3 regions of the Pseudomonas sp. NPDC079367 genome follow, and region 3 is predicted to be linked to each of the others. Evidence: riboswitches for the same ligand, from Rfam matches in the RefSeq annotation. Region 3 holds a riboswitch; each other region holds the start of a gene.
What was found. A riboswitch is a leader RNA that binds a small molecule or an ion and turns the genes downstream of it on or off. The one in region 3 is predicted to bind cobalamin.
Positions count from the first base shown of each region.

Region 1 (10,174 bases), on a different contig from region 3:
AAGGCGTCGTGATCGTGGTCGTCATGATCGTCATCACCGTCATGATGGTGATCATGGTGGCTGTGGCGGCTATCGATGTGTTCTTCGGAGCCAGCGCCGAGGCCAATCAAGACGTCGAGCGGCAAACGACCGTTGCTGGCTTCGATGATTTTTACCGCTGGCGGCAGCTCTTCGGCGACCTCAGCGCGTACGCGAGCCAAGTCTTGCGGGCTGGTCTGGTCGGCCTTGTTGAGGATCACCAGATCGGCGCTCGCCAGTTGATCGGCGAACAGCTCGTGCAGCGGCGATTCATGGTCGAGGTTCGGATCGAGCTTGCGCTGGGCATCGACCTGATCCGGGAACGCGGCGAACGTGCCGGCGGCGACGGCCGGGCTGTCGACCACAGTGATCACCGCATCGACGGTGCAGGCGCTGCGAATTTCCGGCCACTGGAACGCTTGCACCAATGGCTTGGGCAGGGCCAGGCCCGAGGTTTCGATGAGAATGTGATCGAGGTCACCGCGACGGGCTACCAGTTCGCGCATCACCGGGAAGAATTCTTCCTGCACCGTGCAGCACAGGCAGCCGTTGGCCAATTCGTATACGCGGCCGCTGGCCTCTTCTTCGGTGCAGCCGATGGTGCATTGCTTGAGGATTTCACCGTCGATGCCCAACTCGCCGAACTCGTTGACGATCACCGCGATGCGCCGGCCCTGAGCGTTGTCGAGCATGTGCCGTAGCAGCGTGGTTTTGCCCGAACCGAGAAAACCGGTGACGATGGTGACGGGGAGTTTGGCCAGTGTTTTCATCGGTATGCCCTTTGGCAAGCGGCGGGCATACGGGACGAGAACCGGCAGCGCGTGTGCACGCCGGAAGCATTCGCCACCGGATCACCCCGCCCGGTTGTAGTGAGAATCTGTGACGAGGCAGGTCTCCTGGCTGACGGTGTCCAGGCGCTGGGCCTGGCATTCGCTGCGCCTTCCCGCTGGCTCATTGGCTGAGCTGGCAGTGGCGTGGCAACGAACCTCACCGTTCACAGTTGCGGGGGCAGCCGCGGCTTTGACCGCGTTCCCTTCTTAGCTTCGGCGAGTGCCGAAGAACCTCGAAAGCGCAAGGCTACGCATGGGTCCGTCGTGGGTCAATGGTCGGTGAGTCTGAAACTGGGGGTATATCCGTTGCTACGGGTGCAGCGGCGTGCGGTTTCGCTCCAGCGACTCCCTTTTCCAGATGTACGACTGCGTCGTACGGTAGCTGTGATCACACACCCGGAGCGATCCCATAACGAAGCCTGCCGAAGGGGCAAAAGATCAAAAGCAAAAGCCAGATCAAAAGATCGCAGCCTTCGGCAGCTCCTACAGTCGGATCGCGTGCTGCAAGACCAGGTCGGCTGTCAGGCCGCCTTCGCGAGCGGGCTCGCTCCCACAAAAAGCAAAAAGCAAGGCAGCGCAGCTGCCCGCGGCGAAGCCGCCCCACTCAACAATGAGCGCAAGCTCGAGTGCTCTTGATCTTGATCCACCGGCGACGTCGGAAGGCTGAGCGGAGGGATTGATCCGGGCGTGGGAGCGCAGCGACCGTACGACGCAGTCGTACACAGCGAGTGTAGGTGCAGCGAAGCAAACCGGAGCCGCTGCGCCCGGATCAGTCCCGCAGCGAAGGAACCCGAGCCTGCGAGGGCCGAACGTAGGAGCAAGCCTTTTTGGGTACTTTTTCGGCGTTTGGGAAAAGTGCCTCGCCGTAAGGGCGAAACCGTAATCAGCAACACCCGCAGCAACGGATATACACACAAAAACATCAGAAAATGCCCCCACCGCAGCACCGAAAACTCCCCGGAAATTGACTAAAAACCCAAACCCATGTTCTCCTGCACACCTTGTTACGGGTGCCCTTCACAGGGTGAAACGGGAAACCGGTGAATCATGTGCTTTACTCAAAGCCATGTCAGTCCGGTGCTGCCCCCGCAACGGTAAGCGAGCGAAGCGTCAAATCCACTGTGCCCTGGCATGGGAAGGTGACGCTTGCAGGTCGGTGACAAACCAACCCCTCGTGAGCCCGGAGACCGGCCCGCAACACCCAGCGCGCGCAAGCGCCGCTGACCACCAACAAACCCGCGGTGGGCGGGCGCTGTTCGAAATCCCTGCGTGCCCGACTCGCAGGGATTTTCCTGCGCTCTATTCACCCGCTGACATTTCAGAGGGAAGCGCTATGTCGATCATCAGCAATACCGTCAGCCACACTGACCACATCTCCAGCACCACCACTCTCGGCCAACGCGTGGCCGCCGCCCTCTTCGCCTCGATCCTCGGCGCCAGTCTGGTCTGGTTCGCCGGTTTCTCGCACATCGAAGCAGTGCACAACGCTGCCCACGATACCCGCCACAGCGCTGCGTTCCCTTGCCACTGAGACCTGCCGACATGATCAAGCGTATCGCGCAAACGGCGGGGTTCACCGGCTTGCTGGCCGCCCTGCTGCTGACGTTGCTGCAGAGTTTCTGGGTATCACCACTGATTCTGCAGGCCGAAACCTTCGAGAAATCCGAACCGGTCGTGCAAGTTCACGAACACGCCGCTGGCACTGCCGCCCACAGCCACGATGGCGAAGCCTGGGAGCCCGAAGACGGCTGGCAGCGCGTGGTCTCGACCACCGGTGGCAATCTGGTGGTGGCAGTGGGTTTCGCCTTGATGCTCGCTGGCCTTTACACCCTGCGCGCGCCGACCCGGACTTCGCAAGGTCTGCTCTGGGGGCTGGCCGGTTACGCCACGTTCGTTCTCGCGCCAACGCTGGGGCTGCCGCCAGAATTGCCGGGCACGGCAGCCGCCGATCTGGCATCGCGACAAATATGGTGGATTGGCACTGCTGCTTCGACCGCTGTCGGTCTGGCACTGATCGCCTTCAGCCGTCACTGGCTGATGAAGATTCTCGGAGTGGCGATTCTTGCAGTGCCGCATGTGATCGGCGCGCCGCAGCCACAGGTGCATTCCATGCTCGCGCCGGAGGCATTGGAAACCCAGTTCAAAATCGCTTCTCAGTTGACTAACGTAGCGTTCTGGCTGGCCTTGGGCCTGATCAGTGCCTGGTTGTTCCGCCGCAAAAGCGCAGGGCACTATCAGGCATGATCAATGACCGCGCAGCGCCGACGCTGGTTGTTGGCTTGGGCTGCCAGCGCGGCTGCCCGGCCAGTACGCTGCGCGCGTTACTCGATCAAGCCCTGCAGGCGCATCGCATCGAACTGCGAGCCGTCAAGGCGTTAGCCACTATCGATCTGAAGCGTGACGAACCGGGTCTGCTGGAACTGGCCACACAGTTGAACCTGCCCTTGCGGTTTTTCAGCAGTGCCGAACTGGCCGGTTACCAACAGCGTCTCAGCCATCAATCACAGATCGCCTTTGAGCGCACCGGCTGCTACGGCGTGGCGGAAAGCGCCGCGCTGGCAATGGCCGAGCAACTGATCCAGGCGCCGGCGAGACTGTTCATTGCGCGGCAGAAATATGCGCAGGCCACGCTGGCATTGGCTGGCGCTGCATAAAATCCCGATAATCGTCGACATCGATCATGAGCACACTTCATCTGTAGTGCAGCTGCGCCTCTTTACTAGGATTTAACGATGACCGTCTACTTTATCGGCGCTGGGCCCGGCGATCCGGAACTGATCACCGTCAAAGGCCAGCGCCTGATCCGCGCCTGCCCGGTGATTATCTACGCTGGCTCGCTGGTGCCGTCGGCAGTGCTGGAAGGTCACCGGGCCGATAGCGTGGTCAACAGTGCCGAGCTGCACCTGGAACAGATCATCGATCTGATCAAGAGTGCCCATGCCAAAGGCCAGGACGTCGCGCGCGTGCATTCCGGAGATCCGAGTCTGTACGGAGCGATCGGTGAGCAGATTCGCTATCTGCGCGAGCTCGGCATTCCCTTCGAGATCATTCCAGGCGTGACTGCCACAGCGGCATGCGCAGCGCTGCTCGGCGCCGAGTTGACCCTGCCGGACATTTCACAAAGCGTGATTCTGACCCGTTACGCCGACAAGACTGCCATGCCGGCCGGCGAGGAACTGGCCAGTCTGGCGCAACATGGCGCGACCATGGCCATTCATTTGGGCGTCAATCATCTGCAGAAGATACTGGTTCAATTGCTGCCCCATTACGGCGCGGATTGCCCGATTGCCGTTATTCACCGGGCGACATGGCCAGATCAGGACTGGGTGGTCGGCACGCTGGAGGACATTGCCGGGAAAGTCGAGGCCAAAGGGTTTCGGCGTACGGCGCTGATTCTGGTCGGGCGGGTGCTGGGCAGTGAGGTGTTCAGCGAGTCATCGTTGTATCGCGCCGGGCATGCGCACCTTTATCGCCCCTAGAAGCACCTTTGCGAGCAGTTCCGCCGACAGGGTCGGCGAACATTGTCCATAAAAAAACGGCGCTCACGGGGCGCCGTTTTTCATGCTCGCAGCGAACGCCTTAATAGTAGGCGTTTTCTTTCTGCGTATGGTCGGTCACATCGCGAACGCCCTTGAGCTCCGGGATGCGCTCGAGCAGGGTGCGCTCGATGCCTTCCTTCAAGGTCACGTCTGCCTGGCCGCAGCCCTGGCAACCGCCACCGAACTGCAATACGGCAATGCCGTCCTCGACCACATCGATCAGGCTGACCTGACCGCCGTGGCTGGCCAGCCCCGGGTTGATCTCGGTTTGCAGGTAATAATTGATGCGCTCATTGACCGGGCTGTCGGCATTGACCATTGGCACCTTGGCGTTCGGCGCCTTGATGGTCAACTGGCCGCCCATACGGTCGGTGGCGTAGTCGACGACGGCGTCATCGAGAAACGCTTCGCTGAACGAATCGATATAAGCAGTGAAGCTTTTCAGCCCCAGCGCAGTATCTTCAGGTTTTTCTTCGCCCGGCTTGCAGTAGGCAATGCAGGTTTCGGCGTACTGGGTGCCAGGCTGGGTGATGAAGACACGGATGCCGATGCCGGGGGTGTTCTGCTTGGAAAGCAGGTCGGCCAGGTAATCATGGGCGGCGTCGGTAATGGTAATAGCGGTCATAAAAACTCCTCGCAGGCTTGGGCGCAGTTTACGCCAATCGGAGCGCGGGACAAAGTCCCAGTATTTTTGTCGGAAAAAGCCGCACGTGTGCCCTCGCCTGCTCGCTGACGGTGGCGACGATTGAGCGCTTGATCAACGGGTGGCTGTTAACAAATGGAAACCCAAGCACATTCGCCCCCATATATATGTATACCTCTGCCGGTTTTCCATGCCCCTATATTCAAGGCCTTCGACTATTTTTCCAGCCGCTACGGTTCAAAGGCCTTGAATGTCTACTTTGTTATCCAGTTTCTACAACAAGACGCCGCCTCGCAGATTGCAGGATCTCAACCACCTGATCAGTTACCTGCATGGGCTCATCGACGACAACTTCAACACGGATGCCAGTGAGCTCTATTACCACCCGCCCGCCGCCTCTGAATTGGGGCGCGAATGCAAAGAAGCCTTTCGTGTATTGAAAAAACTCGAGGCAGACGAAGATTTCATAACGCACCTTTCCACGCCAGCCACGGTCGATCAATCGCTGTTAGGCAACGACTTCCTGTACGACTTCCTGTCCGTCCAGTTGAGTTCCACGAAGTCGCCGACACCTGACCCGGCGGAAGTTTTCCCGATCGCCGGTCACTCGGTAACGCTGAGAGACGTTCCGATGTATTGGTCGATCGATGTTGATGTCTTGCTCGATATCTACCGTCAAGTCGGCAACGGGGTCAAAAGCGACGGTTCCGTGCGGTTCGACCAGGTTCTGGCCTGGTACGCGCTGATCCCACGGCGTCCCGCCACACAGGCGGACTGGCAGCGCCTGCTGCACAATCTGGTGGAGCATCGCGCGTTATTGTTGCTTGGGCATCACGGGGCCGTCAGTGACTTCGAGCACTTGTTCAGCGCTGAAAGCGACGAAACGATCATCCGGGTTGTCCGCGAAATCGAAGCCGAGACATCACGCTGCCTATTGGCGAATGTCGTACCGGTGAAATCCAATGGCAAATTTGCAAAGTTGAGCCAAACCACGCCGGTAGCGCTGCTGGAAACAGCCCTGCAATCGGCGAGCAACCTGCAACTGGCACAACGTATTGCCGCAGCACTGGATTGGTACACCGCGAAGAACGAGCAAAACCGCCCGGCCAGTGTACTGACCAGGTTGTTGTGGCGAGCGCTCTGGCTGAGCGTAAAACCGGGCCCGCACGGCAACTATCAAAACGAACTGCAGATACTGATCGGGCCCGGTTGTGGCTATTCGTCCATCCACGAATCGTTGATCGAGCACTTCCAAAGATCACTGTCGGTCGAGCGGCCTATTGCCTTGTTAGCGGTGGCCATCATGAAGAGCAACGTGGCCAGCGAAGCGTGGGTTCAGGATATTCCCGACGCACTGCCGTACGCCACGTCCAGCACCTGGGTCAATTTCAGGAGTGGTTTCATGCTTGCCGAATCCGTCGCGCCCGGCTCCTCCCGGCACATGACCTTCGAACAGTTGCTCAATTTGCCGGCGGAGCATTTCCGGGCCTTTGCGCACGATATCGAGCAACAGCGACTGGTTGCCGCCGCCAAAGTCCGCCCGACGGTGGAGTGGGCAGCGGCGATGGGATTGTTCGCCACACGTCAGACGGCTTATCCGGTCAGCGAAATAGAGCTGGCATTGAGCACGCTGGAACAGCATGAGCAAGAAATGCTCGATGCCCTGAAAAACCTCGCGCTGACCCCACCCAGTCGCTTTCGCTATGCCTCGGACGCAGCGTATGACCAGGCGTTTCATGCCTGGCTGGTCACCCCAAGAGAAGCCTATAAGTGTTTGATCAAGACATTGCTCGCCCAATATCTGCCTGCATGCCGGGGTGATCTGGAGCGGGACGAAGTGACTGTTTACTCGCTGCGGCTGCCGCTGAACGACATGCAGGTCGAACATGAGAACAAAGCCAACACCGACGCCGTGCGTGGCCGCTGCGGGTTCATTCTGCGAATGATCAATCCGGTCTATCCGGCAAAGGTCCGCTACATTGAAGTCTTTCCGCGAGCGGGTATCGTGCGCTTGCGCAAAGACATCGACTCGCTGCCAGTTGGCGGTGAGATCAAGGTCGAGAGCGTTGGCTCCAGCAGTCGAACAAGCCGGGGTTCATTCAGAAAAGGCACCCAATTGCCGTTCGATTGGGAAGCCTACCGCGACGGCTCGAAACCCAGAACGGACGAGCACGCCAACCTTATCGTCGAACAGGTTGGCGAAACGTTTGCCGCGGTACCCATCGAAAAACGCTCGCCCGACGTCGCGGCACGCACCCTGCCCTTTGCAGCCAATAACCTGACCTCTGCCCGGGCAGAAGAACTGGCCGCCATGATCGCCCGCGAGCTGTTTTACAAGGATGAGTCGGCCCTGCTCGAAGACACCCGCAAGGCCACACGCAGCACCGACATCGGCCGGGATTTTCTCGAGGACCTCACCTTCTGGGGAAAAATGTTCGTACCGTTCTGGGGCGCCATTGATGATCTGGCATCCGGCGAGCCGCAACGCATCGAGCGCGGCGGGCTCGGCCTGTTCACCGACATCGTTTCGTTTGCGCTGCCCATCGGAAAATACCTCGCCGGTTGTACCCGCCTGGTCAGCCAGGCAGGCACGCTCGGCCTGCGCCTCGCCCTGCCAAAATTTGCCGGTCTGACGCGAACTCTATTGGTATCGACGCTGCGCGAACTCAACCCGCTGGAGTCGGTATTGGCATTGCTCAAGCTCGGTCGCTTTACCCTGCGCAAGCTCGGCGCGGCGGCAATGCGCCAGGTACGCCTGGGCATTGCCCAGTTGCGCGACGGAACGGTCAGCGTTCAGCACTTGATCGCAGTCGACCCGAACACCTGGGCACCGCGCCAACCCGGCGACCGGCTCTGCACCGTCGAAGGAATCGCTGACATTCCCATGCGCAACGTCGGCAGCGTCGGCGCGGCGGATTATCGGCTCATCGATGCGCTGTCCGGGCAGGCGTTCGGCCCTCGCTACCGCGAGCCGGTGAGAGTGATGAGCAACAGCAGTCCGTTGTTGCAGCCCTACGCTGTTCAGCCCCACTGGATTTCCGGCCTCCAGGCCGACTCGCGAGGAATCTTTTTCCGTCCTGAATACAACCAGAAATTCATCTGCAACATCGATGAAAACGGGACTGTCGCCGTTTACCAGATACGTGAAAACTCGTATGGATTCCTTCAGGAAACCGCGCAAAACGGGGAAAACAGCTTCTCGGTCGTGCTAGTCAACCCGAAGAACAACCGTGACCTGTCGATCAACCTCTCATCGGTAAAGCCCGGCCACTGGTACAGCAGGGAAATCCGGGTCAGAGGCGGCGCGCCTGATGACCCCAACGTGACAACGCCTTTGCATCTGCAAAAGTGGTCGCGGTTCAGCGAGCATGTGCTGGAGGTCACCCTTGAGGCGTTTGCGAAAAAACATCGGCTGGACCCGGCCGCCTTCAGGCAATTCGTCCACACAGAAGGGCAGTTGAAACCGCTGGGCCAACAGATACTGGATCGGGCCGACACCGCGCGTACGGTTGTCACCTACGAGCATCTGCGGGAGTGGCGCAGCATGTCGCAGGAAGGCCGCAGCACGCTCAGCCGCGAAGGCTTCGCCGCCACGCACAATCTTGACCCGCAGGACTTCATTACCCACGTCAACACCGATGGCTCGTTTCGGGCACCGGGAAAGGTATTGGAGAAATATGCCCATAACCAGGCGTTCACGCCTTTGACCGCAGAGCACATCGAGCAATGGCGCGTGCGTTACATCGCCACCGGCTCCGCCAGCACCATGGGTACGTTCCTCGATGACAACAATCTCGACCCGGTGCTCTGGTCAACGTTTGTCAATGATCGGGGTGAATTGAGAAGTGCGGTGCCAGAGTGTCTGCAATTGCTCGCTGCCTCGGATTCAGCGCTCATGCGTGCTCGAAAGTCCCTACCCCCCGGCACGGGGATAAAATCCGCTTCCTGGCAGTTACCACAGCCGCCTTCGCCCCGCGAAACAGGACCACTTTCGCCGCCGGTTGCTGGCAGTTCCAAACGACCTCGCCTGGACAATGCTGCGCCTGAAACCCCGCGCGACGCAGACCTGATCCCTTCGCTTGGGCATCACATCAATAACAATGCCCCCATTCTTCAGGACCCGACGGATGTCAGAATCAGCCTCACGAGCAAACTTGAGGGTGATATCGACAAAATCACCATCACCGAAACCAATCGCTTTCTCGCGGGGTTCGAGGGTCCCAGACTCAAGGAAATGACACGAAGAATCACCGAAGACGTCCAGGAATGGATCGCCGATGAAGGCCGCCATCATGACAGGCTGGCCAGTCGACTCGAGGTCAGACGACCGCTCGACGGCCCGGAACGGGGGTTGTCGGTATTTGCCAAAGTCGACATCGAGCCTTTCGAAGTGCTAGGACCTTACACCGGCAAACTGCACCGCACGACCAGATCCGTACGGGCGGAAATGCTGGAGAAATCCACCGAGAAAGTCAGCACGTTTCTCTTCGCAACGGCAACGAAGGGCGCCACTCTGAGCGGTCATGGCAACAGCAACGTGCTGAGCCTGATCAATGCGGTCAATGTGCCCGGCCAGGCCAACATAGGCGTCGAGAACGTTGGCTCGATCTATGTTGGCAAATACATGGTTTTTTTGCTCGCATGGGAGAAGATTCCGGCAGGCACCGAACTGTTCCTCGATTACGGCTCTGATTACTGGAAAACCTTGAGGGCCGCTGGCGTCGCGTCAGCGACCGACCCGACATGAGCGCTGTTCAGCATTGACGCACCCAAAGACGCAGGCCACAAGCCTGCGTCGTTGTCTGCTCAAAGATTCTCGTACCGGTTCATGTCCAGCACACCCTCTTCCACCGGTTCGGTTTCGTGGATGTATCGGCTCAAGTCATGGAAATACAGCCAGAACTGCGGATGACTACGGCGGATGCCCCAGTGCTCGACGATTTTTTCGAACCGGTTGGCATCCCTGGCATTTTCCATGGCATCGACAAACGCCGGCACCTGCTCGGCCGGCACGTTGAACATGAAATTCGGGTAACTGGTCAGCACGCCAGGATAAATGGTCAGGGTGTCGAGCCCCGGTTGATAACGCCGTGATTCGCCGAGCAAAAACGCCACGTTGCTGTGCGCGCGATTGCGCAGCAGGC
Region 1 is NZ_JBITTW010000001.1:504,978-515,151, forward strand. Features, by position in the region: gene cobW (cobalamin biosynthesis protein CobW) at 1-788, opposite strand, end outside; cobalamin riboswitch at 887-1,099, opposite strand; cobalamin riboswitch at 1,840-2,059, shown strand; gene ACIGDJ_RS02125 (CbtB domain-containing protein) at 2,182-2,379, shown strand; gene ACIGDJ_RS02130 (CbtA family protein) at 2,391-3,092, shown strand; gene ACIGDJ_RS02135 (cobalamin biosynthesis protein) at 3,089-3,502, shown strand; gene cobM (precorrin-4 C(11)-methyltransferase) at 3,581-4,327, shown strand; gene nfuA (Fe-S biogenesis protein NfuA) at 4,428-5,012, opposite strand; gene ACIGDJ_RS02150 (SET domain-containing protein) at 5,281-9,777, shown strand; gene ACIGDJ_RS02155 (fatty acid cis/trans isomerase) at 9,837-10,174, opposite strand, start outside.
Region 1: linked by a shared signal. The riboswitch ahead of ACIGDJ_RS02125 (CbtB domain-containing protein) and the one ahead of cobO (cob(I)yrinic acid a,c-diamide adenosyltransferase) in region 3 are both predicted to bind cobalamin.

Region 2 (10,174 bases), on a different contig from region 3:
GACGCCGACTTCGACAAGCTCGATTTGCTCGATCGCCTGCTGCCGCTGTACGGACAGATCTTCGCGCGGCTGGCGGCATTGGGTGTGGAGTGGGTGCAGATCGATGAGCCGATTCTGGTCCTTGATCTGCCGCAGGACTGGAAGAATGCTTTCGAACGCGCCTACAACCAGATCCAGCGCGATCCGCTGAAAAAACTGCTCGCTACCTACTTCGGTGGTCTGGAAGAAAACCTCGGTCTGGCGGCGAACCTGCCGGTCGACGGCCTGCACATCGATCTGGTGCGCGCGCCGGATCAGTACCCGACCATTCTTGATCGCCTGCCAGCCTATAAAGTGCTGTCGCTGGGTGTGGTCAACGGTCGTAACGTCTGGCGCTGCGATCTGCAAAACGCATTGGCGACGCTGCGTCACGCTCATGAGCGTCTGGGTGATCGTTTGTGGGTGGCGCCGTCCTGCTCGTTGCTGCACAGTCCGGTCGATCCAGGCCGAGAAGACCAGTTAGATGCCGAAATGAAAAGCTGGCTGGCGTTCGCCCGACAAAAGTATGAAGAGGTGGCTGTGCTCGCCCAAACGGTCAGCGAGCCGCAAGCGCTGCGCGCGTAGCCCTTCGTCGGAGCGGGCTTGCTCGCGAAAGCGGAGTCTCAGCCACCTATAAATTGCCCGACCAACCGCCTTCGAGAGCAAGCCCACTCCCACCAGATTTCGCGCTACACCCGCCATACCCGGCAACCCACAAATCCACTGTGGGAGCGGGCTTGCTCGTGAAGGCGGTCCGTCAGCTACACATGCGTCAGGTAAGAAAACGCAATATCTGCGCCCCATCGAACGGGTCGGTCAGGTAGTGCGCCCTGACCCCGAAAGTCGTCTGTAAACGCTCCGGCGTCAGCACTTGCAACGGCTCACCCAATGCCACGAGACGGCCGCGTTCCAGCACCGCCAGACGATCGCACTTGAGCGCCTGATTGAGGTCGTGCAGGGCGATCAGCGTCGTCACCGGCAGCGCACGCACCACTTGCAGAATGCTCAACTGATGCTGGATGTCGAGGTGGTTGGCCGGCTCGTCGAGCAGCAGGATCTGCGGGCGCTGGGCCAGTGCGCGGGCGATGTGCACGCGTTGGCGTTCGCCGCCGGAGAGGCTGCGCCAGAGGCGGTTGCGCAGGTGCACGGCGTCGACGTCAACCAACGCTTGCCCGACGATGGCGTCATCGGCCGGCGACCACGGTTGCAGCGCCGACAACCATGGCGTGCGCCCCAGCGCCGCCGCGTCGAACACGCGGATGCCATCGTCGGTATCGGCCTGTTGCTCAACCACCGCGAGCGTCTGCGCGATGCTGCGCCGTGACATCTTGCCCAGCGCCTGACCGCCGAGCTGCACATGGCCCGCGCTCGGTTCGCGCAGGCCGGCGAGCAGTTTCAGCAGCGTGGATTTACCCGAACCGTTCGGCCCGACAATACCCAGTGTCTCGCCGCGCTGAACGTCGAGGCTGACACCGTTGAGCAACTCGGCGCTGCGCACTTTGAAGCCCACACCCGCACAACTCAGAACCGTGTTCATCGCGCCGATCTCCGACCCACCAGAATCAGGGCGAACACCGGCGCGCCAACCAGCGCGGTGATCACGCCGACCGGAATCACCTGACCCTTGATCAGGGTGCGTGACAGCACATCGGCGGCGATCAGAAACACCGCGCCGCCCAGTGCGCTGGCGGGCAGCAGACGCGCATGGCCGGTACCGAGCAACAACCGTGCGGCGTGGGGAATCACCAGGCCGACAAAACCGATCGAGCCGACAATCGACACCATCACCGCCGTCACCAGCGCGGCGCAGCCGATCAGCAGAATCTGCACGCGACGCACGGCAATGCCCAGAGACGCTGCCGAATCCGCGCCAAAGGTAAACGCATCCAGCGCACGCCGATGCCACAGGCACACCACCAACCCCAACAGCGCTACCGGCACCGCCAGCCACACCGACGGCCAGCGTACGCCGCCGAGATTGCCCAGCAGCCAGAACATGATCCCGCGCGCTTGCTCCGAGCTTGCTGAGCGGGTAATCAGAAACGCCGTGAGGGCGTTGAACAACTGCGACCCGGCGATGCCGGCCAGGATGATCTGCCCGGTGCCGCTGGCCGAGCCGCTGACCCGTGCCAACAGGATCACCAGCACGAATGCCGTCACCGCACCGGCAAAGGCACCGACCGACAATGAAATAGCCCCGGCGCCGACGCCAAGCAGGGCGACCATCACCGCGCCGGTCGAGGCGCCAGCGGAAATTCCCAGCAAATACGGATCGGCCAACGGATTGCGCAGCAACGACTGCAGGATCACCCCGCACGTGGCCAGGCCGGCACCGCAGGCCGCCGCGACCAAAGCGCGAGTCAGGCGATAATTCCAGACGATGCCTTCGTCGATCGGGTCGAGCACATGACCGGCGCCCCACAGTTTGTTGGCCAGCACCTGCAACACCACGCTTGGCTCGATCGAGGTCTCGCCAATGGCCACGCCGCCGATCAGCGCGACCGACAGCGTCAACAGGACCAGCAGCGACCGAATCAGGTGTCTGCTCATTGCGACAGGTCGTAGCCGTTGATGGCGCTGGCCAATTGTTCGAGGCCGTCGAAGGTGCGCAGGCTGGCCTGCATGGCCATGGCGTCGAGGACGATAATGCGGTTGTGCTTGACCGCGTCCATGTTGCGCGTCACCGGATCACGGCGCAGGAAGGCGAGTTTTTTCTGATAGTCGTCCGCCGGGAAACGTCGACGATCCATGCGCGCGATGACCAGAAACGTCGGGTTGGCCTTGGCGATGGTTTCCCAGCCAACGGTCGGCCATTCTTCATCCGACTCGACGACGTTGCGCACGCCGAGGGTGCTGAGCATGAAATCGGGAACGCCTTTGTGCCCGGCCACGAACGGCTCGATGTCCATCTCGGCGCTGGAGAACCACACCAGGGCGCTGACGTCTTTGCGCTGCTGTTTTTTCGCGGTGGCGATCGACCGCGCGAGGCTGGCCTTGAGCTGTTCATTGAGCTGTTCGCCACGCGCCTGCACATCGAAAATCGCCGCCAGTTGACTCACGCCTTTGTAGATGCTGTCGATGCGGAACGGCGCCAGCCGCGTGCCGTCGGAGCCGACGAGGTTGTCCTTGGCTTCGCAATCGGAGGGCAGCAGGTAGGTGGGAATCTTCAATTCATGGAACTGCTCGCGAGTGCCGACCGCGCCTTGCGGGCCGACCATCCATTCCAGCTCGACGGCAACCAGCTCCGGGCGTTTGGCGATCACCGCTTCGAAACTCGGCTCGTTGTCGGCGAGGCGCTCGATCCTGTCGTTCTGCGCTTTGTAGGTGCCCAGCACGTCGTTGAACCACAGTGAGGTGCCGACGACCTTGTCGCCCAGACCCAAGGCGTAGAGCATTTCGGTGCCGGCCTGGCCGATGGTCACTGTGCGAGTGGGTGCGTGTTGAAAGGTCAGGCTGCTGCCGCAGTTTTCGACGGTCAGCGGATACGCAGTCGGTGCCGCTTGAACCAGGGTGCAAAGGCTCAGACAGGTCAGCAGGGTGGCAACGCGGGTCAGCAGCATGGGGCAGTCTCCAGGGGAACCGTACGGGAGCGGGCGGGTACGGTTTGGAAACACACCTCGGGCGCGGTCGTGGAAACAGCGCAAGGCCGGCATTGTGAAAACACACACGGCACGATGTCCTTCCCGGACACCCCGCCGGTTAGTCAGTCACTGTGCCGGCAGGTCTCCTGACTGATGCGTCATCGCCGTGCTCCGGCCTTCCCGGGAATGACCCAGTGGCAGTCGAGGAGCAGGCTCGGCACCTACAGTTGCGGGGGCAGTTCCGATTGATGCTGTGCAAGCATTTCGGATTCCCTGTTAATTCCGTGTGGAAACCGGCGCGGGCATGGTAGTCGATCAGGGCGCTCAAGGGGAGCCGAATCTGCCTTCGGCAGCTCCTACAGGGGGCGCGTGCTTTCATTCCGGGTATTTGCAATCCTGGGCGAAGCTTGGCTAGTATACGATCCATATACATTTCGTATCGGAAACAGATATGGGCATCGTAAAAATTTCAGAGGACATGCACGAAAATCTGCGCATCTCCAGCAACGCCCTCAGCCGCTCGATCAACGCGCAGGCCGAGCACTGGATGCGCATCGGCATGCTCGCCGAGCTGCACCCCAACCTCGACCACAGCGCCATTTGCCGCCTGCTGATCCGCGCCGAACAGAACGGCGGCCTGGATTTGCAACAACTGACTCAGGAAGCCGTCAGCGCATGAGAAACCAGATCAAAATCAACACGCCTGCCGACATTGAAAAATCCCGCGCCGCCGGCAAACTCGCCGCCGAAGTGCTGGCGATGCTGGTGCCGCATGTGAAGGCCGGGGTGAGCACCGATGAGCTGGATCGGCTGTGCAACGACTACATCGTCAATGTGCAGAAAGCCGTGCCTGCCAACGTCGGTTATCACGGCTTTCCGAAAACCGTCTGTGCGTCGGTCAATGACGTGGTGTGCCACGGGATTCCGTCGGGCACCCCATTGAAGGACGGCGACATCGTCAACCTCGATATCGCCGTGATCAAGGATGGCTGGTTCGGTGATACCAGCCGTATGTACGTCGTCGGTGAGGCGACTCCTGAAGCGCAGCACCTGATCAAGACCACCTACGAAGCCATGTGTGCGGGCATTCGCGCAGTGAAACCGGGCGCAACGCTGGGCGATATCGGTCATGCGATCCAGAGCCTGGCGGAGGCGGAGGGCTTCAGCGTCGTGCGTGAATACTGCGGCCACGGCATCGGCAAGGTTTATCACGATGAACCGCAGATCCTGCATTACGGCTTTCCCAATCAGGGGCTCAAGCTCGAGGCCGGGATGATTTTTACCGTGGAGCCGATGCTCAATGCCGGCAAGCGCCATGTGAAGAACATGCCGGATGGCTGGACCGTGCTGACCAAGGATGGCTCGTTGTCGGCGCAGTGGGAGCATATGGTCGCGGTGACCGAGACCGGGTTTGAAGTGCTGACGGCTTGGCCGGATGAGGTCGAAGGCTTTATCCCGATTGTCTGAGCACCACAAAACCTTGTGGGAGCGGGCTTGCTCGCGAATGCGGTGGGTCATTCAACCTTGATGGTGACTGACACGACCTATTCGCGAGCAAGCCCGATCCCACAGTTGAAACGCAATTTCATGTAGAAGCTTCAGTGGGCACCGGCAGCCTTGTTCAAGTCGCTTTCGGCCCACTCGGTATAAACGCAAGCATCCGCCGTCGCCCAGCGCACCCGCACCGGATCGCCGGCCTTGAGCGGCATGCCCGCCGCCGACAGTGCTTTGACCGTCATCGACGTCCCGCCCGCAGTCACCACGCTGCACGTCTGGCTCTCACCCAGAAACAGCACTTCCACAACATTCGCCGACACCTCATTCCAGCCCGCCGCGAGCGGCTCATCACTCGCTTGCTGCACACTCAGCGCCACAGCCTTTTCCGGCCGCACCATCAGCAGCACATCCTGATCAGTGTGCAACCCGGACGTCAGCCGAATCGACAATGACTGCCCCTCGAAACTCGCCGCCGCATTGCCCTGCGCCTTGAGTTTGAGGAAGTTCGAATTGCCGAGAAAGGATGCGACAAACGCATTCGGCGGATTCTGATAAAGGTCATAACCACTGCCCAGGCCCACGATCTTGCCGTGGCTGAAAATCGCGATGCGTTGCGACAGACGCATGGCTTCTTCCTGGTCGTGGGTCACGTAGACAATGGTGATGCCCAGGCGCCGGTGCAGCTGGCGCAGTTCATCCTGCAAATCCTCGCGCAGCTTCTTGTCCAGTGCGCCCAGCGGCTCGTCCATCAGCAGGATGCGTGGCTCGTAAACCAGCGCCCGGGCAATGGCGACACGTTGCTGCTGACCACCGGACAGTTGCGAGGGGCGGCGATGGGCGAACTGTTCGAGCTGCACCAGTTTGAGCATTGCATCGACGCGTTTTTCGCGCTCGGCCGCTGCCAGTTTGCGGATCGCCAAAGGGAAGGCGATGTTGTCGCGCACCGACAGATGCGGGAACAGCGAATAACGCTGGAAGACCATGCCGATGTCGCGCTTGTGCGGCGGCACGTTGACCAGCGATTGGCCGTTGACGAGGATCTCGCCGCTGCTCGGTGTTTCGAAGCCGGCGAGCATCGACAGCGTCGTACTTTTGCCCGAGCCGCTGGAGCCGAGGAAGGTCAGGAATTCGCCGTCCTTGATGTCCAGCGAGATGTTGTCAACGGCGGCAAAATCGCCGTAGTGCTTGTTCAGGTTGCGCAGGCTGACCAGGGGGTTGTCGTTCTGCTGGGATGCGTCTTTGATCACGGCACTCATGTCGTACTCCTGGGCGCTCAGGCGCTGATTTCATTGCGCCGGCGCAGGGCGGCGGCGATCACCATGACCAATACCGACAGGCCGATCAGCAGCGTCGAAGCGACGGCGATCACCGGGGTCAGGTCCTGGCGCAGAGTGGTCCACATTTTCACGGGAAGGGTTTGCAGAGTCGGGCTGGCCATCATCACGCTGAGCACCACTTCGTCCCACGAAACGAGGAAAGCGAAGAGGGCGCCGGCGACCATGCCCGGACGGATCGCCGGGAACGTCACCTTGAACACCGCTTGCAGGCGCGAGGCGCCGCAAATTACCGCTGCGTCTTCAATCGACTGATCGAACAGCTTCAACGAGTTGATGATCGAGATGATGGTGAACGGCAGCGCGACGATCACATGGCTGACCACGAAGGCAAACATCGTCCCGGTGTAGCCGAGCTTGAGGAACAGCGCATACACCGCCACGGCGATGATCACCAGCGGCACGATCATCGGCAGGGTGAACAGGCCGTAGAGCATCTCGCGGCCGGGGAAGCGCCCACGCACCAGCGCAAACGCGGTCGGCAGACCGAGAGCCACGGCGCAAATCGTGGTCAGTACGGCCACCTTGAGACTGGCGGCAGCGGCGTTCATCCAGTCGGGGTTGGAGAAGAACTGGCCGTACCATTTCAGCGTCCAGCCCGGTGGCGGGAACACCAGCCACTGGGAAGAGCCGAACGACAGCAGCACGATGAACACGATCGGCAACAGCAGAAACAGACCGATCAGCCCAGTCGTGGCGTAGAGGCCGAAACGCATGCGCCGGCTCATGGCATTGGGGGTCAGGAGCATGTCGGCTTACCTCGCGTTACTGGCGCCAACCGGGGATTCCGGTTGAAGCTTCAGGTAGAAGTAGAACAACACCAGGGTGATGGCGATCAGCAACGCGGCGCCGGCACTGGCCAGGCCCCAGTTGAGGAACGATTGCACCTGCTGAATGATGAATTCCGGCAGCATCATGTTCTGCGCCCCGCCGAGCAGCGCCGGGGTGACGTAGTAACCGAGCGACATCACGAACACCATCAACCCGCCGGAGGCCAGGCCCGGCCGGCACAGCGGCAGGAACACCCGGAAGAAGTTGGTCCACGGGCTCGCGCCACAGATCGAGCCGGCCTGCAGGATCATCGGGTCGATGGCCTGCATGGTCGCCTGCAACGGCAGCACGATGAACGGGATCATGATGTAGCTCATGCCGATCACCACGCCGGTGAGGTTGTGCACCATTTCCAGCGGCTGATCGATGATGCCCATGGCCATCAGCGCCTTGTTGATCACGCCCGAGGCTTGCAGCAACACCAGCCACGAATAGGTGCGGGCGAGCAGGCTGGTCCACATCGACAGCAGCACGATGTTCAGAATCCAGCGGCCCCAGCCGCGCGGTACCAGGGTGATCGCCCAGGCCAGCGGGAAGCCCAGCAACAGGCTGAACAGCGTCACCAGCCCGGCCACCGAAAAGGTATTGAGCAGCACTCGGGCATAGGCCGAGTTGGCGAACAGTTGTTCGTAGTTGCCAAGACCCGGCACCGGTTCCAGCACGCCGCGCAACAGCAGGCCAATCAGCGGCGCGAGAAAGAACAGGCCGAGGAACAGCAGCGCCGGGACGAGGTTGCCGGCGCCGCGCCAGCGCTGCTTGAAAGCCGAACCGGCAGCGCCGGCGGCGCTCCCGGTGGCAGCGGAGGGGCGGGGCGCAGTGGCCGCGATTTTCATTTGACCAGCCATTCGTTCCACCGTGTCGCGATAGCCGGACCGTTTTTGGCCCAGTAAGCGAAATCAAGGGTGATCTGATCCTTGGCGTACGCTGTTGGGAGGTTGGGCGCCAGCGTCGAATCCAGACGCTCGACACTGTCGAGGTTGACCGGGGCGTAGGCGGTCAGGTTGGAGAAATCGGCCTGGCCTTTGGCGCTGCTCGCGTTGGCGAGGAACTTCATCGCCGCATCCTTGTTTTTCGCGCCTTTGGGGATGACCAGAATGTCGGCCATGACCAGGTTCTGCTTCCAGCTCACGCCAACGGGTGCGCCGTCTTCCTGCAAAGCATGCACACGACCGTTCCAGAACTGGCCCATGCTCGCTTCGCCGGACGCCAGCAGTTGCTGCGACTGCGCGCCGCCGCCCCACCAGACGATGTCTTTCTTGATGGTGTCGAGTTTCTTGAAGGCGCGGTCCAGGTCCAGCGGGTAGAGCTTGTCAGCCGCAACGCCGTCGGCCAGCAGCGCCAGTTCGAGCACGCCGGGGCTTGGCCATTTGTACAGGGCGCGTTTGCCGGGGTAAGTCTTGGTGTCGAACAGCGCGCTCCAGTCCTGCGGCTTGTTGGCGCCGAGCTTGCCCTCGTTGTAACCGAGGACAAAGGAGAAGAAGAACGAGCCGACGCCGTGATCGTTGACGAAGCGCGGGTCGATCCTGTCGCGTTGAATGACTTTGAAGTCGAGGGGTTCGAGCAAGCCTTCAGCGGCGGCGCGCAGGGCGAAATCGGCTTCGACATCGACCACGTCCCACTGCACGTTGCCGCTCTCGACCATGGCTTTGAGTTTGCCGTAGTCGGTCGGCCCGTCCTGGACGACGGTGATGCCGCTGGCCTTGCTGAACGGATCGGCCCAGGCCTGTTTCTGCGCATCCTGGGTGCTACCGCCCCAGCTGACAAAATTCACGCTTTCGGCAGCCATTGCAGCCTGGCCGGTAACGCTGAGCAGACCTGCGAAAAAGATCGCAGTTGCAGCTTTGTTCAACACCATGTTCACGCCCTCATTGTTGTGTTTTTGAGCGGGCCTTGCGTTGTTGCCCGCCTGTCGGGAGCAGTAGCTGGACGATTGGTTGCAGCGTCCGGTCTATGGAATATCATATTATGGTATTCCAAACTTTGTGCAAGCACTTTGCCTTACCGGTTATCTGGCAGGACAGTTTTTTGTGACTCAGAAATCCGTGCGTGTAATACAGGCCCGTGTGGGAGCGGGCTTGCTCGTGTAGCGTCGGGTCATTCAATAATGAAGTCGGCTGACAGGACGCCTTCGGGAGCAGGCCCCCTCCCACAGGAAATGTGGGTCAGGTGGATTATTCGGTGAAGGGGATGCTCTCGACGACCTCCAGGTCATACCCGGTCAGCCCTGCGTACTTCAGCGGCGGCCCGAGGTGGCGCAGCTTGCCGACGCCAAGATTCTGCAGAATCTGCGCCCCAGTCCCGACTTCGGAATAGATCCGTGATTGCGAGCGGCTGAACTGCCGGGGCGGCTGGGTCAGTTGCGGCACCCGCTCCAGCAACGCCTGCGACGACTCATGATTGGCCAGCACCACGACCACCCCGTGACCTTCCTCAGCCACTCGTTGCAACGCCGCCCACAGCGTCCAGTTCTTCGGCCCGCTGTACTCGGCACCGACCAGATCGCGCAACGGATCGATTACATGCACACGCACCAGCGTCGGCTCGTCACGGCGCAGATCGCCCATGACCATCGCCATGTGCACGCCGCCCTCGATGCGGTCTTCGAAAGTAATCAAACGGAACGTGCCATGTACCGTTGGCAGCTCTTGTTCACCGATGCGTTCGATGGTGTGCTCGGTGCTCAGGCGATAGTGGATCAGGTCGGCGATGGTGCCGATCTTGATCCCGTGCTTGCGTGCGAACAGTTCCAGATCCGGACGCCGGGCCATGGTGCCGTCGTCATTCATCACTTCGACGATCACCGACGCCGGGGTGAAACCGGCCAAACGCGCCAGATCGCAACCGGCCTCGGTATGACCTGCGCGGGTCAACACGCCACCTTCCTTGGCGCGCAGCGGAAAGATGTGGCCGGGC
Region 2 is NZ_JBITTW010000003.1:79,287-89,460, forward strand. Features, by position in the region: partial or broken gene ACIGDJ_RS06535 (5-methyltetrahydropteroyltriglutamate--homocysteine S-methyltransferase) at 1-591, shown strand, start outside; gene ACIGDJ_RS06540 (ABC transporter ATP-binding protein) at 791-1,555, opposite strand; gene ACIGDJ_RS06545 (FecCD family ABC transporter permease) at 1,552-2,568, opposite strand; gene ACIGDJ_RS06550 (ABC transporter substrate-binding protein) at 2,565-3,578, opposite strand; cobalamin riboswitch at 3,718-3,912, opposite strand; gene ACIGDJ_RS06555 (ParD-like family protein) at 4,051-4,278, shown strand; gene map (type I methionyl aminopeptidase) at 4,275-5,066, shown strand; gene ACIGDJ_RS06565 (ABC transporter ATP-binding protein) at 5,198-6,352, opposite strand; gene ACIGDJ_RS06570 (ABC transporter permease) at 6,370-7,179, opposite strand; gene ACIGDJ_RS06575 (ABC transporter permease) at 7,186-8,094, opposite strand; gene ACIGDJ_RS06580 (ABC transporter substrate-binding protein) at 8,091-9,116, opposite strand; gene ribBA (bifunctional 3,4-dihydroxy-2-butanone-4-phosphate synthase/GTP cyclohydrolase II) at 9,433-10,174, opposite strand, start outside.
Region 2: linked by a shared signal. The riboswitch ahead of ACIGDJ_RS06550 (ABC transporter substrate-binding protein) and the one ahead of cobO (cob(I)yrinic acid a,c-diamide adenosyltransferase) in region 3 are both predicted to bind cobalamin.

Region 3 (10,174 bases):
GGTGTGGCGATTAACCGTCTATCGTTAGGACTGTGCAAAAACTTACCGCCACTGCGTGAATGTTTTGCCAGGGGTGGGGGTCACAGCCTTGCTCAAACGGTTCACGCGGCGTGTTCCAGCCGCTCCTGTCGACGGGAATTTTCCATGCGTTTTTGTAAATTGTTATTTGTAGGCTGCCTGACACTGGTCAGCCTGGCGAGTCATGCCGAAAACCTCAAAGGTCTCTATCAGGTGCGTCAACCGGTCAGCGGCCAGGCGCCGCAAGAGCGTGATCGCGCCACGCAGGCGGCGCTCGACACCTTGGTGCTGCGCCTGACCGGCGATCCGAAAGCCGCGCAGAACCCGGGGCTGGCGCCGATTCGCAAGGATCCGCAGCAGATCATCAGCCAGTTCGGTTTTGACGCCGGGCCACCGGAAGTGCTGAAAGTCGATTTTGATCCGGCGACCACCGAGCAGGCCTTGCGCCGGGCCGGACTGCCGATGTGGGGCGCCAGCCGACCGTCGATCCTCGGCTGGTGGCTGAACGACTCGACCGAAGGCGCGAGTCTGGTCGGCGACGGCCAGGCCGCAGGCGCAACATTGCGCACGGCGGCGCAGCATCGCGGTTTGCCGCTGCGTTTGCCCCTGGCGGATCTCAGCGAGCAACTGGTGGCCACCGCGCCGGCGCTGGAGAGCGCTGACCCCGCGCCCCTGCGCAGTGCTTCGGATCGCTACAACGCGGACGCCCTGCTGGCGGTGCATGCTCGCGAAGAGGGCGGGCAGTGGCAGGCGAAGTGGCGCTTGTGGCTCGGTGATCAGAAAGAGGCCGGCAGTGTGCAGGGCGCCGATCAGGCCGCCATTGCCGATGCAGTGATGCTGGCGGTGGCCGAGCGTCTGGCGCCGCGATTTGTCGCCAAGCCCGGCGTCTCGGGTCAGCAGACCCTGGAAGTGCAGGGCATGAATCTGGAACATTATGCGGCGCTGCTGCGGTTACTCGAACCGTTCGGCGTGCGTCTGCAAAGCGTGCAGGGCGATCGCATCGTCTATCGGGTCAATGGCAGTGCCGATCAGTTGCGCGCGCAATTGTCGCTGGCGAAATTGCAGGAGCTGCCGGCCGAAGCGCCGGCTCCAGTGGCGCCTGCGCAGCCAACAGTGGAAGGTGCGCCGGCGGTTGCTGCGCCTACCCCTGCAGCAGCGGCGTCGTCGTTGCGGTTTCGCTGGTAAGTCTTTCTTTATATAGAAGCATCAGGAGTGGTAAATGGCCGATACGCGGCGTTGGTTCTGGCTCGGTGGGGTGGTCCTGCTTTGCGCATTTGTATGGTTGCTGCACCCGATCCTCACGCCGTTTCTGGTCGCGTTGTTGCTGGCTTATCTGTTCGATCCGCTGGTCGATCGTCTGGAACGGCTCGGTCTGTCGCGAACCTGGGGTGTGATCGCCGTGTTTGCCTTGTTCACGTTGATCGTCACCGCTCTGATGCTGGTGCTGGTACCGATGCTCGCCAAGCAGTTGCTGCGCCTGTACGAGCTGGCGCCGCAAATGCTCGACTGGTTGCAGCACACCGCAGTGCCGTGGGCGCAAGCGAAGCTGGGGCTGTCGGACGGTTTCTGGAAGTTCGACAAGGTCAAGGCTGCGATCAGCGAGCACATGGGCCAGACCACCGACATCGTCGGCGTGGTGCTGAGCCAGGCAACGGCATCGAGTCTGGCGCTGATCGGCTGGCTGGCGAACCTGGTGTTGATTCCGGTGGTGAGCTTTTATCTGCTGCGTGACTGGGATGTGATGATGGGCAAGATCCGCAGCCTGCTGCCGCGCGATCGCGAAGAGCGCGTGGTGTCGCTGGCGGGTGAGTGCCACGAAGTACTCGGCGCATTCGTCCGTGGCCAGTTGCTGGTGATGGTTGCGCTGGGCGTCATCTACGCCGCCGGTCTGATGCTCGTCGGCCTGGAGCTGGGGTTGTTGATCGGCCTGATTGCCGGTCTCGCGGCCATCGTCCCGTACATGGGTTTTGTCATCGGAATTGGCGCGGCGCTGATCGCCGGGTTGTTCCAGTTCGGTGGCGATCTGTATCCGATGGTCGGGATTGTCGCGGTATTCATGGTCGGACAGGCGCTGGAAGGCATGGTGCTGACGCCGTTGCTGGTTGGTGACCGTATCGGCCTGCACCCGGTGGCGGTGATTTTCGCAATTCTGGCTGGCGGTGAACTGTTCGGATTTACCGGCGTGCTGCTGGCGTTGCCAGTGGCGGCGGTGATCATGGTGTTGGTGCGCCATGTGCATGATCTGTACAAGGATTCCGGGATCTACAGCGGCGTCGACGAACCCGAGCTGTGATGGTGCGGGCGGCCCGGCGCTTGGCCAAGCAGGCCCGTATCGTGCTAACGAGGGCGCCAGAGAAACTGTCACAAAAGTAGTGCGTTAACGCAAACCTTTGATTTTGCTTGGAGTCTGTCGCATTGTGCGCTCAGCCTCGCGGGTATAAACTTCGCCAACTTTACACAGAGGCCACTAACGGTTCCTTTGAGAACTGTTCAGTCAGCATGAAACCGATTCAGCTGCCCCTAGGTGTGCGTCTGCGTGACGACGCCACCTTCATCAACTACTACCCAGGCGCCAATGCCGCTGCACTCGGCTATGTGGAGCGTCTGTGCGAAGCCGACGCCGGGTGGACAGAAAGCCTGATCTACCTGTGGGGCAAACACGGCGTCGGGCGCACGCATCTGTTGCAGGCAGCGTGCCTGCGCTTCGAGCAGATGGGCGAGCCGGCGGTGTATTTGCCGCTGGCCGAGTTGATGGACCGCGGCGTCGACATCCTCGACAACCTCGAACAATACGAACTGGTCTGTCTCGACGACTTGCAGGTGATTGCCGGCAAGGCGGATTGGGAAGAAGCGATGTTTCACCTGTTCAATCGTCTGCGTGACAGCGGCCGGCGCCTGCTGATCGCCGCCTCCACTTCGCCGCGCGAATTGCCGGTGAAGCTGGCTGACCTGAAATCACGTCTGACTCTGGCGCTGATCTTCCAGATGCGCCCGCTTTCCGATGAAGATAAATTGCGTGCGCTGCAATTGCGTGCCTCGCGTCGCGGTCTGCACCTGACCGATGAGGTCGGGCACTTCATTCTCACTCGCGGTACGCGCAGCATGAGTGCGCTGTTCGATTTGCTGGAACAGCTCGATCAGGCTTCGTTGCAGGCGCAACGCAAGCTGACCATTCCTTTCCTCAAAGAGACGCTGGGCTGGTAATGGTGGGCTTTTGCCAGCTTTCAGGCGCCAGAAAATCCACTTGAGCAGTGTGATCCGGGTGACGCACTTAGATGTAAACGCGAAACCGGGAAGTCACATAAAGTTCGATTGAATTTGCAAATGGGTTCGATAGCGGGCATAGTCTCGGCTTCTTTACAACTACCAGCCACGGTCGTGCCCATGCTAAAGCGCTTCGCACCCCTCGTGCCTCTCGCACTCGTTACCCTGTTATTCGGTTGTGCTGCTCATTCTCCGGTTCAAGAGCCGCCGCAACAGGTCAAGAATTCTGCTACTGCCCAGTCTTCCGTTATTTACCAGGAAGAGCTGGACACCGAAAAAGAACTCAACCAGTTCAACGGCAGCAAGCCTTATCAGCTTCCTGTCCTGGCTGACAGCATCCTCGAGCGCGGCATGTCCCTGATCGGCACCCGTTACCGTTTCGGCGGTACCTCTGAGGCCGGTTTCGATTGCAGCGGTTTCATCGGTTACCTCTTCCGCGAAGAGGCGGGCATGAACCTGCCGCGCTCCACCCGCGAAATGATCAACGTTGATGCGCCGCTGGTTTCGCGCAGTAACCTTGAGCCGGGCGATCTGCTGTTCTTCGCCACCAACGGTCGTCGCGGTCGTGTAAGCCACGCCGGGATCTATCTGGGTGACAACCAGTTCATTCACTCCAGCAGTCGTCGCAGCGGCGGTGTTCGCATCGACAGCCTGGGTGATAGTTACTGGAGCAAGACCTTCATCGAAGCCAAGCGTGCACTCGCCATGGCGCCGACCGTGGTCACCGCTCGCAAGTAATCCCGATGTCGCTGCGTTCGCGGCGACAAAACGGCACGGCAACGGAGTAGACCTAAACTTTACAAGGTGAAGTTAAAGTCTTACTTGAAGTTTGCCGCGTAGCCGCTAGAATCCTGAATCTATATTGATGGCAAACCGCCTGCGTGATGACGCAGGCGGTTTTGTTTCTGTCCATTCGGCAGAAAAAGCCGCAGCCAGATCAGGATGTTCTGCTTATGACGATGTCGGCCCGCCTCACCTTGATCCTTTGCGCCGCGCTGCTCAGCGCCTGCGCCAGTCGCACGCCGCCGCCAGCCCCCGTGGTTCGCGCACCGATCGTGTTCGCTCCCTCCCAAAATTTTTCCCCTGTTGCTGAAGACGTGTTGTTCCGCGCCCTTGGCCTGGTCGGTACGCCGTATCGCTGGGGCGGCAATACGCCGGATTCCGGCTTCGATTGCAGCGGCCTGATCGGTTTCGTCTACCGCGATGCGGCAGGGATCTCCCTGCCACGTTCGACCCGCGAAATGATCGTCATGCAGGCGCCGAATGTCGGCAAGGAAGGCTTGCAGACCGGCGACCTGATCTTCTTCGCCACAAACGGCGGCTCGCAAGTCAGTCATGCAGGGATTTACGTGGGTGAGGGGCGTTTCGTGCATGCACCGGCAACGGGCGGTACGGTCAAACTCGACAGCCTGTCGAAGGCTTACTGGCAGAAGGCGTATCTGAGCGCCAAGCGGGTGTTGCAGCCGGGGCAGTTGGCGCATAACCCGTAAATCAAACCTGAGAAACCAAAGTGTGCGGGCTGCTCGCGAATGCAGTGTGTCATTCAATAAAATATTGACTGATCTGCCGCTTTCGCGAGCAACCCCGCTCCCACATTTTTGGATCAGGTAAAGGTCGGAGTTATTTGCTGGCCGTCACTCGCCACACTTTGTTCCCGACATCATCTGCCACCAGCAAGCCACCTTGCTGATCGATCACCACGCCCACCGGGCGGCCCAGCGCGTTCTCGTCCTTGTCGAGGAAACCGGTCAGCACATCCACCGGTTGACCAGTCGGTTTGCCACCACTGAACGGCACGAAAATTACCTTGTAGCCACTGTGCGGTTTGCGGTTCCAGGAGCCGTGCTGACCAATGAACGCGCCTTCCTTGAATTGCGCCGGCAAGCGGTTGCCTTCGGCGAAGGTCAGGCCCAGCGAAGCCGTGTGCGGGCCGACGGCGTAGTCTGGAGCGATGGCCTTGGCCACCAGGTCGAGGTTTTGCGGTTTGACCCGCACGTCGACGTGTTGCCCGTAATAGCTGAACGGCCAGCCATAGAAACCGCCGTCCTTAACTGAAGTGATGTAATCCGGCACCAGGTCGCTGCCGATTTCGTCACGCTCGTTGACTGCCGTCCACAGCGCGCCGCTGGTCGGCTCCCAGGCGAGGCCGTTGGGGTTGCGGATGCCTGAGGCGAAGATCCGGTGATTGCCGGTGGCGCGATCGACTTCCCAGATCGCTGCGCGGCCTTCTTCCTGATCCAGACCGTTTTCGCCGACGTTACTGTTCGAGCCGACGGTGACGTAGAGCTTGCTGCCGTCCTTGCTGGCGATGACGTTCTTGGTCCAATGGTGATTCAACGTGCCGCCGGGCAGGTCGACGACTTTGATCGGTTGGGTCTTGATCTCGGTGGCGCCCGGCTCGTAGTTGAAGCGCAGCAGGCGATCGGTGTCGGCCACGTACAAGTCGTTTCCGACCAGTGTCATGCCAAATGGCGAATTGAGATTCTGCAGGAACACCGTGCGGGTTTCTGCGACGCCATCGTGGTCGGCATCACGCAACAGGGTGATGCGGTTCGGGCTCGGCACGCCAGCGCCGGCCTTGCCCATGACTTTTTTCATCACCCAGCCGCGAATGCCTTTGCTGTCATCGGGCTTGGGCGGCGCGTTGGTTTCCGCCACCAGCACATCGCCGTTGGGCAGCACGTAGAGCCAGCGCGGGTGATCGAGGCCTTCGGCAAATGCGGCGACCTGGGTGCCGGCCACAGCAGTCGGTTTTGCACCCTCCGACCAGCCCACTGCGGGGGCGATGTTCACTGTCGGGATCAGCGTCTTGTTCGGTTCGGGCAGCTTCGGTGACGGGCCGGTGCCGTCGGAGACTTGCAGGCTGGAGGTTTCACCGCAGGCGGCGAGCCCGCCAGCGACGGCGATGATAAGAGCGAGTTGGGCCTTGCGCATTGCTGATCTTCCCTATGAATGCATTCCTAATCATAGAGGAGGGCGCAGGCCCGATGGTTCAACTGCTCAACCGCGGGCTTCTTTGAGCAATACGGCGATGCCGGGGTGATAGTTGCCTGCGTCGTTGTGCAATTTGCGATAGGCATAGGGGAAATACCAGGCCACCGCGCAGGTGTGCTCTTTTTGCAGGTCGTCGACCATGTCCTGCAGTTCTTCGGGGCTGGCGCTGTGCTGGGCTTTTTGCGGGGCAACGAACAGGCAGCCGAGCTTGAGATCACTGGCGTAGCTGATGCGCTTGGCATCAACGGTGATGTCGAGCAGGGCCTGGGTCAGGTTGAGGTTGTTGACCCGTGGCCAGCGTTGCGTGGCCTGAATGAACGCGCGATCTTCGGCGCCGGCTATAAGCAGGTCAGCGCGTGCGTTACGCTCGCCTTCTTCGTTCTGTTTGCGCGTGGCCGTGTCGCTCAGGGTCACCATTTCGGCCAGCCATGCTGCTGCCGAGAGCAAACCGAGGTTGGCTTTTTCGTCGTGCCAGTACGGCGTGTCGTTGTCGCCGCGCACGCTGTTGTAGCGATCGATACAGTCAAACCAGCGTTCCAGCACCGGGCGCAGAAATTCCAGGCGCGGGTTGCTGATGATCATGCCTTGCATCGTCGTCATCCTTATTATTGTGATGGGCTTTTCGAGAAAAGCATGGCTCTTTGATATCATTTGTCACAGTCTGGCACAAGATTGCCGCTGCACAATTGATCAGCGGCGGTTATTCGCTCGCAAAGCGCCTCTTCAATTGACGCTCCACCCCCAACCCTCTAACCTTCGCCGCTTGTTTCAGGTGCTCTGTGGCCCCGCGTCGACAGAGTGAAACAGGGAAGCCGGTGAGGATGGTCTTCAAGCGAAGCCACGACGATCCCGGCGCTGCCCCCGCAACGGTAAATGAGTGAAAACTGCGCCTTGAGCCACTGCCTCGAAAGAAGCGGGAAGGCGCGCAGCCCGGCGAAACGCCGCTCATGAGCCCGGAGACCGGCCTGATCCATCTCAGCGGCATCACGGTGGGCGATGCCAGGCTTCTTGCCGTCTATTCTTGTGCCTGCCCGCCGTTATCCAGCCTCAACGGAGAGCTCCCCAATGAACGATTCCCCCGAGCGCGACGAACGCCATCTGGCGCGCATGCAGCGCAAGAAAGCCGTGATCGACGAACGCATCGCCAATTCGCCCGACGAATGTGGCTTGGTACTGGTGCTGACCGGCAATGGCAAAGGCAAGAGCAGCTCGGCGTTCGGCATGCTCGCCCGCGCCATGGGCCACGGCATGCAATGCGGTGTGGTGCAGTTCATCAAGGGCCGCAACAGCACCGGCGAAGAATTGTTCTTCCGCCGCTTCCCCGAGCAGGTGCGTTTCCACGTCATGGGCGAAGGCTTCACCTGGGAAACCCAGGATCGTCAGCGCGACATCGCCGCTGCGACCGCGGCTTGGGAAGTCTCCCGCGAATTGTTGCGCGACCCGGCGATCGGTCTGGTGGTGCTCGATGAGTTGAACATCGCGCTCAAGCATGGCTACCTCGATCTGGATCAGGTGCTCAGTGATCTGCAGGCACGTCCGCCGATGCAGCATGTGGTCGTCACCGGTCGCGGCGCCAAGCCGGAAATGATCGAGATGGGCGACACGGTCACCGAGATGGGCATGCTCAAACACGCCTTCCAGGCCGGCATCAAAGCGCAGAAAGGCGTCGAACTTTGAAGCAACCACGTCACTGCCCGGCGGTGCTGATCGCCGCGCCGGCCTCCGGTCAGGGCAAGACCACCGTCACCGCCGCGCTCGCTCGTTTGCATCGCAACCAGGGACGCAAGGTCCGCGTGTTCAAATGCGGCCCGGACTTTCTCGACCCGATGATCCTCGAGCGCGCCAGCGGTGCGCCGGTATATCAATTGGACATGTGGATGGTCGGCGAGCAGGAAAGTCGCCGGTTGTTGTGGGAAGCTGCGGCCGAGGCGGACCTGATTCTGATCGAGGGCGTGATGGGCTTGTTCGACGGCACGCCGTCCAGCGCTGACCTGGCGCGTCATTTCGGTGTGCCGGTGCTCGGGGTGATCGACGGCACTGCGATGGCGCAGACCTTCGGCGCCTTGGCGCTGGGCCTGGCGAAGTATCAGCCGGACTTGCCGTTCGCTGGCGTGCTGGCCAACCGCGTCGGCACCTTGCGCCACGCGCAATTGCTCGAAGGCAGCCTCACCGAAGGACTGCGCTGGTACGGCGCGCTGTCTCGCGAGACTGGCATCGAGTTGCCGAGCCGCCACCTCGGCCTGGTCCAGGCCGGCGAATTGAATGACCTTGATGTACGCCTCGATGCGGCCGCCGATGCGCTGGCCAGCAGCTGCCAGGTCGCGCTGCCACCGGCCGTGGAATTCGCTGCGCCTGACGTCATCGCCGCCGAGCCTCTATTAAGAGGTGTGCGCATCGCCGTGGCTCGTGATGAAGCGTTTGCCTTTACCTATGGCGCGAGCCTCGATCTGCTGCGGGCGATGGGCGCCGAGCTGCATTTCTTCTCGCCAATCCGCGACACGCAATTGCCCGACGCAGACAGCCTCTATCTGCCGGGCGGTTATCCGGAGCTGCATCACGTCGCGCTGGCGCAAAACACCTCGATGCTTGCAGCGATCCGCGCGCACCATGCGGCGGGCAAGCCGTTGCTCGCCGAATGTGGCGGAATGCTTTATCTGCTCGATTCGTTGACTGATGTCGAAGGCACCCGTGCTGAACTGGTTGGTTTGCTCAAGGGCGATGCGGTGATGCAGAAGCGTCTTGCGGCGCTGGCGTTGCAGGCGGTCGAGTTGCCGGAAGGTTCTTTGCGAGGGCATACGTATCATCATTCGCTGACCACCACTGAGCTGGCGCCGATTGCCCGGGGCTTGAGCCCGAATGGCGGGCGTGGCGCTGAGGCGGTTTATCGTGAGGGGCGGATGACGGCTTCTTATGTGCACTTTTATTTCCCGTCGAATCCGACCGCGATTGCTGCGTTGTTTGCGCCCGACCGTGAGGCCGTCTTCGCGAGCCAGCTCGCTCCCACATTGAATGGTGAGCTTCCTGAAGAAATGAGATCCCCTGTGGGAGCGAGCCTGCTCGCGAAGAGGCCATGACCGACAACACATTCTCCGAAGCTGAACGCGCAGCGGTCTACAAGGCCATCGCCGAACGCCGCGACATGCGCCACTTCACTGGTGGCAGCGTTGAACCGCAGCTGCTGCGACGTTTATTGGAAGCCGCTCATCAAGCTCCAAGCGTCGGTCTGATGCAGCCCTGGCGCTTCATCCGCATCAGCGACCGCAGCCTGCGCGGGCAGATCCGCGATCTGGTCGAGGAAGAACGCGTGCGCACCGCCGAAGCTCTCGGCGAGCGCAGCGATGAGTTCATGCAACTCAAGGTCGAAGGCATCAACGATTGCGCTGAAGTATTGGTCGCGGCGCTGATGGACGACCGCGAAAAGCACATCTTCGGCCGGCGCACGTTGCCGGAAATGGACATGGCCTCGTTGTCCTGCGCGATCCAGAATCTATGGCTGGCCTCCCGTGCCGAAGGCCTGGGCATGGGCTGGGTCTCGCTGTTCGAACCGCAAGCCTTGGCGGATTTGCTCAAGCTGCCGGCCGGTGCCAAGCCGCTGGCGGTGTTGTGTCTGGGCCCGGTCAAGGAATTCTATCCGGCGCCGATGCTGGTGCTTGAAGGCTGGGCGCAGGCGCGGCCGCTGAACGAGTTGCTGTACGAAAATTATTGGGGAGTGAGTCAATGAGTGTGGCGTTGCTGAGTGTCGCCGCGGTAGCGCTGGATGCGCTGCTAGGTGAACCGAAACGCTGGCATCCGCTGGTGGCGTTCGGCAATTTCGCCGGGCGCATCGAGCAACGCTTCAACGCCGGCGGTCGTGGCTGGCGCAGCCATGGCGTGACGGCGTGGGTACTCGCGGTGCTCC
Region 3 is NZ_JBITTW010000040.1:32,672-42,845, reverse strand. Features, by position in the region: gene ACIGDJ_RS23475 (DUF2066 domain-containing protein) at 145-1,203, shown strand; gene ACIGDJ_RS23470 (AI-2E family transporter) at 1,238-2,311, shown strand; gene hda (DnaA regulatory inactivator Hda) at 2,518-3,222, shown strand; gene ACIGDJ_RS23460 (C40 family peptidase) at 3,403-4,020, shown strand; gene ACIGDJ_RS23455 (C40 family peptidase) at 4,236-4,772, shown strand; gene ACIGDJ_RS23450 (sorbosone dehydrogenase family protein) at 4,903-6,216, opposite strand; gene ACIGDJ_RS23445 (hypothetical protein) at 6,283-6,867, opposite strand; cobalamin riboswitch at 7,030-7,260, shown strand; gene cobO (cob(I)yrinic acid a,c-diamide adenosyltransferase) at 7,342-7,953, shown strand; gene ACIGDJ_RS23435 (cobyrinate a,c-diamide synthase) at 7,950-9,350, shown strand; gene bluB (5,6-dimethylbenzimidazole synthase) at 9,347-9,997, shown strand; gene cbiB (adenosylcobinamide-phosphate synthase CbiB) at 9,994-10,174, shown strand, end outside.